3 regions of the Oceanobacillus sp. FSL W7-1304 genome follow, and region 3 is predicted to be linked to each of the others. Evidence: riboswitches for the same ligand, from Rfam matches in the RefSeq annotation. Region 3 holds a riboswitch; each other region holds the start of a gene.

Region 1 (4,283 bases), 870 kb from region 3:
GATCACCGATGGGTTAATTCGTATATCGGTTGGAATTGAGGATGCTGATGACTTGATTGATGATTTAAAAATAGCACTAAGCAATAAACAGGAACAACTCATTTAAATGTGGTTCCGTTTTGAGTTGTATTGACAAAAAATACAACTCAAATCACATTAGATTGACTAATAAATTAACAAACAAAACCGTCTAGTTCAGACGGTTTTTATTATTAAAATAACGAGGACATTATTGAATTTTTTAAAAGATTATTAATATATGGTAAGATAATTTTGTGAAATGTTGTTCTTAATGTAACTGGCAGTTTAGCGCAAAAAAAGTGGGGATAAATTGAAAAGTGATAAAACAACTAAAGCTTTAAGAGTTGGGACTAACACCTTGCTTATCTTTTTAATTATAGGTGCAATAACAATGTTTTTCGATGACGATTATAGAAATGACCATTTGGGTTGGATAATTTTGATAGCTTTTTGGATGTTTAGCAGTTTATATGGCTTGGTTATATGTATAAAAGAAGGTATGAAGAAGTTAGCAATCGTTAATTTATTATTAGTATCTGCTGCTTTTTATTTTTTACTGACCTGCAGTATGGAATATTTCAATTAAATGGCACGATTGTTTAATAAGTTTCATTTAATGCCATTTAATGCTTCTTCAAATGATGGTGCTATAACTGAATAAATATGTGCTGGAATCGGGTTATGTAGAAGTAACTAAGAAGAGAAATAAAAAATGAGGAGATTACCATGGAAAAGTGTGTTTTTTGTAACCCCTATTCAGAACCTAAACAAAAAGTTGTTTTGAGTAATGAACATTGTCTTTTTTTACAATTAGACCAATCAAAAATAAAAGCTGGTCTACTTGAAGGAGCAGGGCTCATTGTTCCTAAAAATCATAGAGAAACTGCATTTGACTTAACCCAGGATGAATGGGCAGCAACTTACAGTCTTCTTCAAGAGGTAAAAAAATACTTAGACAAAGAACACGAACCTCAAGGATATAATCTTGGTTGGAACTGTGGTGAAGTAGGTGGTCAGCATATTTTTCATGCCCATTTCCACATTATACCAAGATTTAAAGACGAACCACTTGCAGGTAAAGGAATAAGGCATATGGTTAAAAGTAAAGAAAATCTAAGGAAAAGTTATTAGGTTATGATGCAAATGGTAGCAATGGTACTAACGGTGTAGGTTTAGTGTAAAAGGACACCGGCTCTGTCTTATTGAAGTATAGTAATAGGTTTGTTAAAGATTTATTTTCGAAAAGAGGTTAGATTTTGGCTGTTTACCTATTCAAAAGATACTATTTTTCCAAATTAAAGATTAGTTTACCTATGGAAGAGGTGATAATCCGATGAATATTTTCATCATTGGTGGTGCCGTTTTAGTAGTACTTTTCATAATTCTCCCGTTTTTTAACATTGAAAGTTTCTTCTTATTTGTTTTAATTGAATGGATTACTAAATTTGTTTTACCTTGGATAGCTTTGTATTGGCTAATCAGAGGTGTAAAGGCATTAGAGAAAAAATAAATAATTCTTATTGAACGATCTGTTGCTACTTTTCAATTAGAGAAGTGGCTTTTTATCGTTTGCGGGGCGGGGTTGTTAAGTAATTGAAAGGGATATACCTGAGGAATTTTTTAGAGGGAGGGGTAGTTTTGAAGGAAAATAAACAAGCTCTTTATTTCAATATGACTTTGGGAACAATCGGCATTATACTCGTTGCTATAGCTGCAATGAGGTATTTGATTAAAGAAAATGATAATTTAGGATATGCAATTATACTTTTTGGTTTTATATTAACAGTTGGTTATATAAATTACTTAGAAAAAAGAGCAGGGATAAGTAAAAAATTGAGTTGGATTAGAATTATTGTATCTTCAATTTTATTTCTTATTTTTACATATTTCTTATATTTTTAGCTGTCTATTATTATAGTAAACTGATGCAAACGTTAAACAAGACGATCATCGGTTATCGTCTTTTCCTTTGAAACGTTTTTTGCTATACCATGAATGAATTCATTTCTATGTTGATATGTATTCTTTAATCTTAAACAAAAGATATGGTAAAGTAAGATGGTAAGTGAATAATAGAATCTGCGTATTGGCAGGAGAGGTTCGAAATTCCATCCCTCTATAAAAAACTAAGGAGCATGGACAGCATCTTCTTAGTGTTGTCCTTTTTTGTCTAGCTCCAGCGCCCAGCGACTAGCGAGACTTCCCTCACCTCCGTACGATAAAGAAGACTTGCCGATTGGCTATGCCAAAGGCTTAGTCGCACTTATACCCTGGCGGTGAAAGTCAACATCGACTCAGTCCGTTCGTCGTGTTTTCTTTATCTCCTACGTAAGAATGTTCGACACGCCGAACCACCCCACAGTACGGGGCGCAGTCCGTACGTCGCTAAACGGGAGCTCACGCTTTTCCTTATTGGATGGATACAAGCTCCCAAAGATACAAAATAAACGAAGGAGTGATGATTCATGATGCAACAGATTTATCCAGTAACAGAACATCCCTATGCATATGAACTAAATAAAGATTTTCAATTTGCCGCAGCTCATTATGTACCACATGAGGATGCTGGGAAATGCCAAAATATTCATGGGCATACCTATTTTACAAATGTCACCATTGCTGGAGACGAGCTTGATCACACAGGTTTTTTGGTAGATTTTAAAAAAATAAAAGATTTAATTCATAAGCGGTTTGATCATCGTATGATGAACGAAGATACCAAATTCTCCGACCAGGACGCTGAATATTTTCCAACAACAGAAGTGGTTGCCCGTACTATATATGAAATCATTAAGGAATACCTAAACACCCTGTCGAATAACCCAACTTGTGTTCAGGTATATTTAAGGGAAACGCCCACAAGCTATTGTATTTACCGACCGAAGGAGAAAACATTATGAGAAAAATACCTGTACTTGAAATATTTGGTCCAACCATTCAAGGGGAGGGAATGGTCATTGGCCAAAAAACGATGTTTGTCAGAACGGCCGGCTGTGATTATTCCTGCTCGTGGTGTGATTCGAAATTCACGTGGGACGGTTCAGAAAAGGAATCAGTTCAAATGATGGAACCGCAGAAAATAGTGGATGCCTTATTTGAGAAGGGAGGCGGGCGATTTCAGCATGTTACCATCTCAGGAGGAAATCCCGGCTTATTGGCACAATTGAATACATTAGTAGATTTACTTCATGAAAATCAGGTGAAGGTTGCATTGGAAACACAAGGTAGCAGATGGCAGAAATGGTTTACAAAGATAGATGATCTGACGATTTCGCCTAAGCCACCGAGCTCTGGAATGACTACAAATTTTGAAACATTGGATTTTATCATCCGTTCATTAGAGGAAAAGCAACAAGGCAATTTCAGTTTAAAGGTGGTTATCTTTGAGAAAGAAGATTTGCAATATGCCATCAACATACACAAAAGGTATCCTGATGTAGAATTGTTTCTGCAAGTGGGTAATGATGATTTGGAAACAGTAGAACAGGATAAGTTGTTACCATATTTACTTGAAAAATACGAACGATTGGTTGACCTTGTAATGAATAATTCAGAATTGAACGACGTTCGGGTATTGCCACAGCTTCACACTTATTTATGGGGGAATAAACGTGGTGTTTGATATAAGTCCCTTTAAAGTCCATTTCCAATAGCAAATGTGAAACTTTAATAGGTGATCTTGAACTTAAGGGTGCAAATCTTGAATAAAGAATTGTACCCTTATTTATTAATATATATCTAAAACGAAACCCATTAGTTTGACGAACTATTCCTTTTCATTTCCGTTATGCTAAAATAAACTATATATCAATATGATAGGAGAGGAATGTCTAATGAGTGAAAAAGCATTATACTATTTGAAGGACAACCGAGAACGTCTGCTAACCAAATTGAGTGATTTCCTGGCGATTCCGAGTGTGAGTACGGATAGTGCATACAAAGGAGATGTAACTCGTGCGGCAGACTTTATTGTTACATACTTAAAAGAGATTGGTTTTGACAAGGTAGAAAAGCAGGAGACAGAAGGTCATCCACTTGTATATGCTGCGTACAATGGGGCGGGAGAAGATGCCCCAACAGTGCTTTTTTACGGGCACTATGATGTCCAGCCAGTAGACCCGATAGACCAATGGAAAAGTGATCCTTTTCAAGCAGAGGTAAGAGATGGTCGCCTTTATGCACGTGGTTCAAGTGATGATAAGGGACAAGTATTTATGCACTTGGCAGTTTTTGAGGCTTATATGAAAACCGAAGGAAAACTG
Region 2 (4,283 bases), 610 kb from region 3:
AAAGCGAAGAGTTTCCTCCCCGCCCGTTAAGATATTTTCATTTCCGTACTGTCCATATTGATTCGTCTTTGCTCTGCTGCTTTTTTTCCATGAACGATATAGTAAATTCCTACACTTAATAGAACAATAACCGCCATTGCAATATATAATCCTCTAAATCCGATAAGAGGTAAAACAAACCCTAACAAGAAAGGTCCGACACCGATACCGAAATCAAAGAACACAAAGAATGTAGATGTTGCAAGTCCAATTCGTTGCCTTGGAGCCTGATTGACAGCAATCGTTTGAGCACTTGATTGGAAAGTTCCGAAACCGACTCCGATTACCGCTCCAGCTAAAAGTAAACTGATTCCAACACTTGCTTGACTTAAAATAACTAATCCCACAGCAAATAGTAAAAGCGATGGATATACTACGCTGTTCTCGCCTTTTGCATCAAATAATCGGCCAGTAAAAGGTCTAGAAGCTACCAGAAAAATTGCATACATGATAAAGAAAAAGCTAGCCGCATCTACCAAGTTGATTTCCGCTGCATATGCAGAGAAAAAGGATAAAATACTAGAATAAACAAAACCTACAGTAGCTACAAGAATCGCGATTGGAATAGTTGTTTTTTCAAAGAAATCATTAATATGAAATCCTTTTCGCGTTGGGGTCGGTTCATTCACAATATCTACCTTTGGTACACGTAAGAAAACTGTTGCAATCAATGCAACAGCTGCGAAGACAGTAGTAGCGATAAAAATCATCGGATTGTTAAAGTGTTGACTAATATACAATCCTAGGAATGGACCGATTGCCATGGCTAAATTTGTACTTGTTGCAAAGTACCCCATTCCTTCACCACGCCTTACAATTGGGATAATATCTGCCGCAATTGTACTCGTAGCTGTCGTACTAATTCCAAAAGCAAAACCATGAATAAAACGAATGACTAATAATGCAGCCAAATTATTGACTGGGAAATAAAATAGCATAAAGACCAAAAATAAAGCGAGCCCAAAGAGCAGCAATTTCTTTTTGCCTACCTTATCTATAATTCTTCCGGCAATTGGACGGACAAGCACTGCTCCAAGCACAAAAATACTCGATGCAAGCCCTGCCTGACTTTGGGAGGCATCGAATTGATCTACAGCATAAATAGCTAACGTTACAATTAACATATAAAACGAAATAAATAACAAAAAATTGGATGTCGCGACCATAATAAAGTCCTTCGTCCATAATTTAGGTTTTTGACTCATACTGATACTTACTCTCCTTACTTAAGTTTATCTCTTAGTTGCTGAATTGTTCGAAACGAAGCTTCCATTTCTGTTTCAGGAATTTCTGCTAGTAATGATTGTTCAAATTTATTGACAACATCATAAGCTTTTTCATACATTTCCAAGCCTTTTTTTGTCAATTGCATCTTCCGCTCTCGCTTATCCTCACTTGGAAGACGTTCAATTAATTGTTGTTCCTCCAGCCGTTTGACAGTACGAGATATCGTCGGCTTCTCAACATCCAAATAATTCGTTATCTCTACAAGAGTAGCCGATCCGCACTGCTTTAAATAATAAACAATGCTCCATTGGGAATAATATAAACCTACTTCAACTAGATGCTCATTCAATTTTTTCCTAAACGTTCTTGTAAATTGCATGTTTAATTGAAAAAATCGCTGGGACAATTCAAACCCCTCCTAAAAAGTTACCTAAGTAACTATATACCATTTTAACATAAAAGTCTAGGGCAGATGGGGATGTTCATTATTTTTTAATTGGATAATCGAAATACAGATAATGATTGCTCTTCTCATTTAAATTATTTATCCCTAACGTCCACCTTTTTAACTGTCTTCCATACATAATACAAACTTTCTTTGGAAATATAACAACAATGGTTTAACCAAGTTTATGGTACTTTTAAACAAAAGAATGGAGGCTTTTTTATGGTTCAACATAACCCACACGACCAGATTCAACAAGCTACTCAACTTGTCCACCAGTCCATGGAATCGATCCAATCAGCAAAAGATCATGCAAGCGTAGACCATCAGCAATACGAACAAGCTACTGAGCAGCTGCAGCGGGCTGAAGATGTATTGCAGCAAGCACAGAACCAATACGGAGAGCAAGCCCTGCAGAACCCTCAATTTCAACAAACACAGGAATTGCTGCATAATTTAAGGCAGCAGCTTCAAAAGGTAGATCGTCAAGAAAATAGAAACTTTTAATGAAAACCCTTATCCTAAGATTAAGTTAAATAAACGCAAACAAATAAGGGATTCGTCATCACTCTTCGATTTGACGAATCCCCCATACTATCTTAACAAAGCATTGAATATATTTAATGACAATCCTAGATCCTACCTAATTTTAACGATTATCAACCTTTTCAGGATACATATCATGGTTCATCATCCGGTGCTCTGCCATTTGTTCATATTTCGTTCCAGGTTTACCATAGTTGCAATACGGGTCAATGGAAATACCACCACGCGGCGTGAACTTCCCCCATACTTCAATATATCGCGGATCCATTAGCTTAATTAAATCGTTCATTATAACATTTACACTATCCTCATGAAATCCGCCATGGTTGCGATAGCTGAATAAATACAGTTTGAGCGATTTACTCTCTACCATTTTTACATCAGGTATGTAACTAATATAAATCGTTGCAAAATCAGGTTGCCCTGTCATCGGACATAACGTCGTAAACTCTGGAAAATTTAATTTTACAAAATAATCCCGATCTTGATGGTTATTTTCAAATGCCTCCAGCACTTCTGGATTATATTCATATACATAGGATGTTCCTTGGTTTCCTAGTAAAGTCAATCCTGACAAATCTTGTTCCTTCATGTAATTCCCTCCACTTATTTGTTTTCAGATAAAAATCTACCTTGCAGACCTACCAAAAAAAGCCGTGTACCCCTAAGGCACACGACTTTAATCGCATCACTTTCCTTAGTTTTTTATAGAGGGTTAAAGCTAAGAACCTCTTTCGCATATTTACGAGTTTATTATATAGATGAATTATATATATGTCAATTTACACAAAACAGCATAAGAGGTAGTTTTAAGTAAAATTTTCCATTTACATAGACTTTTCTGTCAATAGGTGTTATAAAAGAAAAGCACCCTTATCTGTGCAACGACATCTATATCAACGATGCTAGCATCGATCATGAAAAACCTGGTAAAAGGACTTGACTCAATGCTTGAATCTAGCAGTAAAAGCTAAGTCCTTTTTATCTTCATATAAGCAATTTATTTTAAACATCATGCCTTTTTCAAAGCCTAAACATCTAAACTTTTTTAACAAATTCAGATTTCAGCTTCATTGCTCCAAAGCCATCGATTTTACAGTCAATATCATGATCGCCATCAACTAATCGAATATTCTTCACTTTCGTCCCTACCTTTACAACAGATGAACTTCCCTTTATTTTCAAATCTTTAATTACAGTGATTGTATCCCCGTCTTTTAGGACATTTCCGTTTACATCTCGAATCACATGCTCATCTTCATTGTTTTCCTTACCTGATTCTATAGTCCATTCATGCACACACTCTGGACATATAAATAGATTTCCATCTTCATATGTATACTCCGAATTACACTTCGGACAGTTTGGTACTTCTTTCATCACATGCTTCCTCCATCCATTATATATGCTCTTATCATGCCATATACGTCTTGCATTAACAACCTTCCCCGAATTGTATAATGAAAGTTCCGCGAATCTACTTTATAATGATGTTCAAACTAAAACAAGCAATGCCAGAAAATAACCAGCATTGCTTACTAAAATCCCTATTTCGTATAATTATCAAAATATCCTTGGATAAAGACAATCGGCGTACCTTTGTCGCCACTTCCTGAAGTCAAGTCAGCAAGAGAACCAATTAAGTCCGTAAGCTTTCTCGGAGTTGTCCCTTGTGCTTCCATTGCTCCAACAAGATCCTCATCTTTCTCATTAATAAATTTTGAGATTGCTTGCTGCAGTTCCTCGCCTTTCAAATCGGAAAAATTATTATCTGCAAGATATTTTAATTTTACTTCATTCGGTGTTCCCTCAAGTCCAGCTGTAAAAGCAGGAGATACTACTGGATCTGCGAGTTCCCAAATTTTACCTACAGGATCTTTAAATGCTCCGTCTCCATAAATCATTACTTCCACATTTTTTCCTGTTTTCTCTTGCAGCATACTTTGAATTCTGTCCACTGTCGGCTGGCAATTACGCGGGAAAAGCTTTACCTTATCTTCTGTTGATTTGTTTGAACCCAACAGTC
Region 3 (4,283 bases):
TTTCATTTGAAGAAGTGGATTACTGGGAAGAATTACAAGAGATTATGAATTGGTCAAAAGAAAATGTTACATCGACATTGCATATTTGCTGGGGTGCGCAGGCGGCTTTGTATCACCATTATGGGATTAATAAGCATGAATTACCGGAAAAATGCTTTGGTATTTTTGAACATGAGGTATTACACCGAAATGAGAATCTCGTGCGTGGATTTGATGATTATTTCCTTGCGCCACACTCTAGATATACCGATATTTCGTATGAGGAGATCGCAAACCATTCAAAACTGCAAATCCTGGCCCATTCCGATAAGGCAGGTATTTTCTTAATGTCCTCTAAAGACGGTAAGAATATAATGGCAACAGGTCATCTTGAATATAGTGCAAGTACATTGGCAGAAGAATATCATCGGGACCATCAGAGAGGTATTCTAACACAATTGCCAGAGAACTACTTCCCGAACGATGATCCAAATGAAAAGCCATTACATCGATGGAAAAGTCATTGTAGTTTATTGTTCTCGAATTGGCTGAATTATTATGTCTACCAAACAACACCATATGAATGGGATTAACCAAAGAAATTCGAGCTGAACATCCTCTGGAAGAGGCTAGCTGTTCAGCTCTTTTTGTTGGTTACAAAGTGGTGATCGTTACGTTCCATTCTTCAAAGGTTGCTTCCTCGTAGCTAGCGATTAATCCTTTAGCTGAAAGATCGGCTTTTGGTATTGCTTTTTGTTTAATAACGACGTCAAACGGCTGTTCAAATGGGAAGTCATCTAATACGACTGTGTTCTCATTTTTCCAGTGTAACTGTAAGTGTTCGTCGCAAAATTCGTGCAATGCTTGATTCATGGGAATCCCATCTTTAAAAAAGGAATGTCCGGCATTCATTGCATTACCCGGTTCATTCAAACAAAGATACAAAGAAAGGTTATCACTAAACTGAATAAGCCCATAATGAAAATTAAACAAACGTTTGTTGAATTCGTTTAAAGTGGCAATAATTGATTGCTGCCGTGTGTTTTCTGCTGTAACAAATTCCTGGGCTTCTAGAGAAGTATGATTTAAAAGGAAGCGTTTATAGTGTTCACTGCATAGAAGTGCAGCGTATGAATCTACTTGTTGGACCACATCAATCCCATGCTTATAAAGAACGATTTTCGGTAAGATCGGAAAATCGAAAAAAGAGTAGGGTATTGCTTCTTTGTCGTTCAGAAATGGCTGTTTGTCAAACTCCTTCCAGCCACAGTCATGCTGATATGCTGCGAATTCAACCGAGCTTCGTAAACCGTCTCCTAAAAAGTAATCTTTCTTCCATTGTTTCACAATATCACCGGAAATAGCTGCATGGTGATCCTGCTGAATCAATATTAATTCTTGATTGCGTTCTCGAACAATCATGCTATCCATCCTTTCCGATTTTACGTAACCTAAGTATAAGCAAAATCTGTGGATGATGGAAATAAAATAACCTCCTCATTCGTGAACGAACGAGGAGGTTATTTACATTAGACGATTAAATTTTAATCGCTTATTCAGGGCATATATAATTGGGATACCGATAGCTAATACAACGAACTCACCGACGGCTGTTGTATACCAGGTCAACAGGAACGGAAATTGTAAAGCAAGCTTCAATTCAAATGCAATAATGAACATATTGAATGTAAAGACAATGGTATTCGCAGCAAGCAGCACCCATATATTTTTTATATATTTTGCTAGTAGAATGATAATAGCTAATGAAATTGCAGAGTGTGCTACACCAAAGACTAAATCAAACCAACCTAAAGGTGAAAATAATAGGTTATATAAAAATACCCCTATTACAATTCCAAAGAAGTAGCGCTTATCAAATACAATAAGATGGTTAAATACTTCAGAAATGCGGAATTGGATATTTGTAAATCCGAATGGAACAATGAGTGCGGATACAGCAATATATAAAGCAGCTATTAACGCATTCACCACAAGAGTTCTTACTTTCATGTTAATCTCTCTCCTTAGTTTTTTATCGTGGGATGGTTTCGAACCACGTGAAACATATGCTATCATACCAGTGTTTATTAGCCTTTGTAAATACTAATGTATAAAAATTATTTATGGGAAATAATTAAATAACTTTAAAACGGATGTTTTTATTCATATAGGCACGTTACTTAAACATGCCTCATACAATAAATTTGGAATAGAATGAAGGGAATGAGTAAAGTGTACTATTTTTATCCGTATCCTCTGCCTTACTTTACGAACATACCGCATTATCCTTACGAAAGACCGTTTTATTATGGAAGTCTAATGAATGAACAATTACAAAAAAAAGAAGATTTCCGAGTGAAGGATTATGGACCACAACCGTTTGTTATAAATATTAATAAGGCTACACGAAATAATAATACGTATCGTACTGCTATATGGACAGGAGAGCACATGCAAGTTACATTAATGAGTATTCATGTTGGTGATGATATTGGTTTAGAAATACATCCAGATACCGATCAATTCCTGCGAATAGAGCAAGGACAGGGGATTGTAAGAATGGGGAAAAGCAGTAATAACTTGAATTTTGAAAGAAGAGTATACGACGATACAGCAATTATGGTGCCTGCTGGAACATGGCATAATGTAATCAATACAGGCAATATTCCATTAAAGCTTTATACAATATATGCCCCCCCACATCATCCACATGGCACTGTTGAGACAACTAAAGCGGAGGCAATGCTGGAAGAATAGCACGCTGTTATGCCGCAGTATATTTCGTATTATTTTATTTGCCACTAGATGTTGGTTGTTGTTTAGAACGGAGTTTATTTAGCGGGATGGATAGTTTCAATCTTTAAAGAACTGTTTACGCCTATGGGGACTTAGGCTTTCTCTTTCTATATTTAAAAGCTAACCAAGTAGTTTTCAATGAAGAATAGGTACCTACTGCCGCAGCACCATAAAAAGCCCCCATAAATACCAGCCCATAAATCTCCTCTATGACTAATAAAGATGGAAATAATAAACCCAATAATGCTTGCTATGGTAGGAAAGTATTGACGTGGAACAGGAAATACTTTAAAACATTGGGTTAATAACACGACAGCTGGTACAGCAATAACTCCGTCCCAGAAATTTGTGTGAATGGTTGGGTAGTCCATGAGAATCGATTCCTTTCATGTTAAATACTAGAAGCATTAATTGAACGATTTATTTTCTAAAACAACAATTTTACTATTTCTAGAAATACTTGCTTTCTTGGTCTGTTCAACTAATCGATTAATCTGATTACAGCACTGTTTAGCACCTGCTATAAGTAATGGAACGCCGATAAAGTCAATGTGTAGACCTCTAGAGAAAAATCCTCCAATTGACATAGCTATAGGTACGGTCGGTGAAGTGTTGGATATTACTATTTTTTCATTAAAATTATATTTTTCCTGTAATAGCTCAATAAGATTTTGTATTGCTGGCACAACATATTTATTATCTTTTCTGCCTATGGTATAAACAGCATTTCCATCTTCATCTAATCCATGAAATATTAATTTTCCAAGATCGTGTTTTGTTAATTTGTTAAAATAATCTACACTCATAATCTCCTCTTTTGTAAGAACTTTGTCAGTCGGGATTTTTTTTAGATGATATGCTGCTGCAAGAGAAGTTGTATGTGTTCCGCCATAGTCATTGTATATAAATATCACGATAATCATCCTCCACTACTATTGTGACCAAGTTCGTCTTTTTTAGCAGATAAGAATGTAAACTTTCATATGCTGCATAAGTGCAACTAGGAATTCGTCTAAAGCCTTGTTTTACTTCAAAGCATAAGAGAATGCATCATACACTTTCTAAGAATCACATTAACGAATGCCAAGTTTTGTAATAAAAGAGTAGAGATGTAGGTTTTTAACAAATTTACATTAATTGCATAAAGTTAATAAAATGATTGATTATTATCACATGTCACCTCCTTTAATCTACTTAAAGGAGGGTTATTTATATTTAGAGAATAGACCAAATGGAAGGCAACTGATTAAAAAGAAAAGCTAAGCCTAATCGAAAAAAATGAGTGGCATAGTAACACTTTTTTATGTAAACATAACACCATTAAAATGGAAAATACATTACGTAATCATAATGTATTTATTGACTACATCATTCCAAAATGATAAATTAGAATAGCTATTAAGTCGCGTGAAAAGTGCGATTTTTTTCGTTGTATCAGTGTTACGAATTTTCAAATTCGTGTTACTGACATGTAGGAATACAATTAGAGTAAAAGTAATTTTTTAATT

What was found. Region 3 has a riboswitch for preQ1 ahead of NYE61_RS11420 (QueT transporter family protein). Riboswitches for the same ligand answer to the same signal wherever they lie in the genome.
Region 1: another riboswitch for preQ1. It lies ahead of queD (6-carboxytetrahydropterin synthase QueD); the one in region 3 lies ahead of NYE61_RS11420 (QueT transporter family protein).
Region 2: another riboswitch for preQ1. It lies ahead of queF (preQ(1) synthase); the one in region 3 lies ahead of NYE61_RS11420 (QueT transporter family protein).

The regions. Positions count from the first base shown of each region.
Region 1 is NZ_CP150211.1:1,384,433-1,388,715, reverse strand. Features, by position in the region: gene NYE61_RS06960 (bifunctional cystathionine gamma-lyase/homocysteine desulfhydrase) at 1-106, shown strand, start outside; gene NYE61_RS06955 (hypothetical protein) at 332-607, shown strand; gene NYE61_RS06950 (HIT domain-containing protein) at 748-1,152, shown strand; gene NYE61_RS06945 (hypothetical protein) at 1,355-1,531, shown strand; gene NYE61_RS06940 (hypothetical protein) at 1,660-1,923, shown strand; PreQ1 riboswitch class I at 2,111-2,157, shown strand; gene queD (6-carboxytetrahydropterin synthase QueD) at 2,487-2,921, shown strand; gene queE (7-carboxy-7-deazaguanine synthase QueE) at 2,918-3,643, shown strand; gene NYE61_RS06925 (dipeptidase) at 3,855-4,283, shown strand, end outside.
Region 2 is NZ_CP150211.1:1,646,999-1,651,281, forward strand. Features, by position in the region: gene NYE61_RS08280 (MFS transporter) at 27-1,244, opposite strand; gene NYE61_RS08285 (MarR family transcriptional regulator) at 1,262-1,672, opposite strand; gene NYE61_RS08290 (hypothetical protein) at 1,934-2,218, shown strand; gene queF (preQ(1) synthase) at 2,361-2,849, opposite strand; PreQ1 riboswitch class I at 2,949-2,995, opposite strand; gene NYE61_RS08300 (zinc ribbon domain-containing protein YjdM) at 3,296-3,637, opposite strand; gene NYE61_RS08305 (coenzyme F420-0:L-glutamate ligase) at 3,805-4,283, opposite strand, start outside.
Region 3 is NZ_CP150211.1:2,253,069-2,257,351, reverse strand. Features, by position in the region: gene metA (homoserine O-succinyltransferase) at 1-572, shown strand, start outside; gene NYE61_RS11425 (DUF3891 family protein) at 634-1,401, opposite strand; gene NYE61_RS11420 (QueT transporter family protein) at 1,504-1,989, opposite strand; PreQ1 riboswitch class I at 1,998-2,042, opposite strand; gene NYE61_RS11415 (cupin domain-containing protein) at 2,203-2,736, shown strand; partial or broken gene NYE61_RS11410 (hypothetical protein) at 2,858-3,146, opposite strand; gene NYE61_RS11405 (DUF3189 family protein) at 3,183-3,689, opposite strand.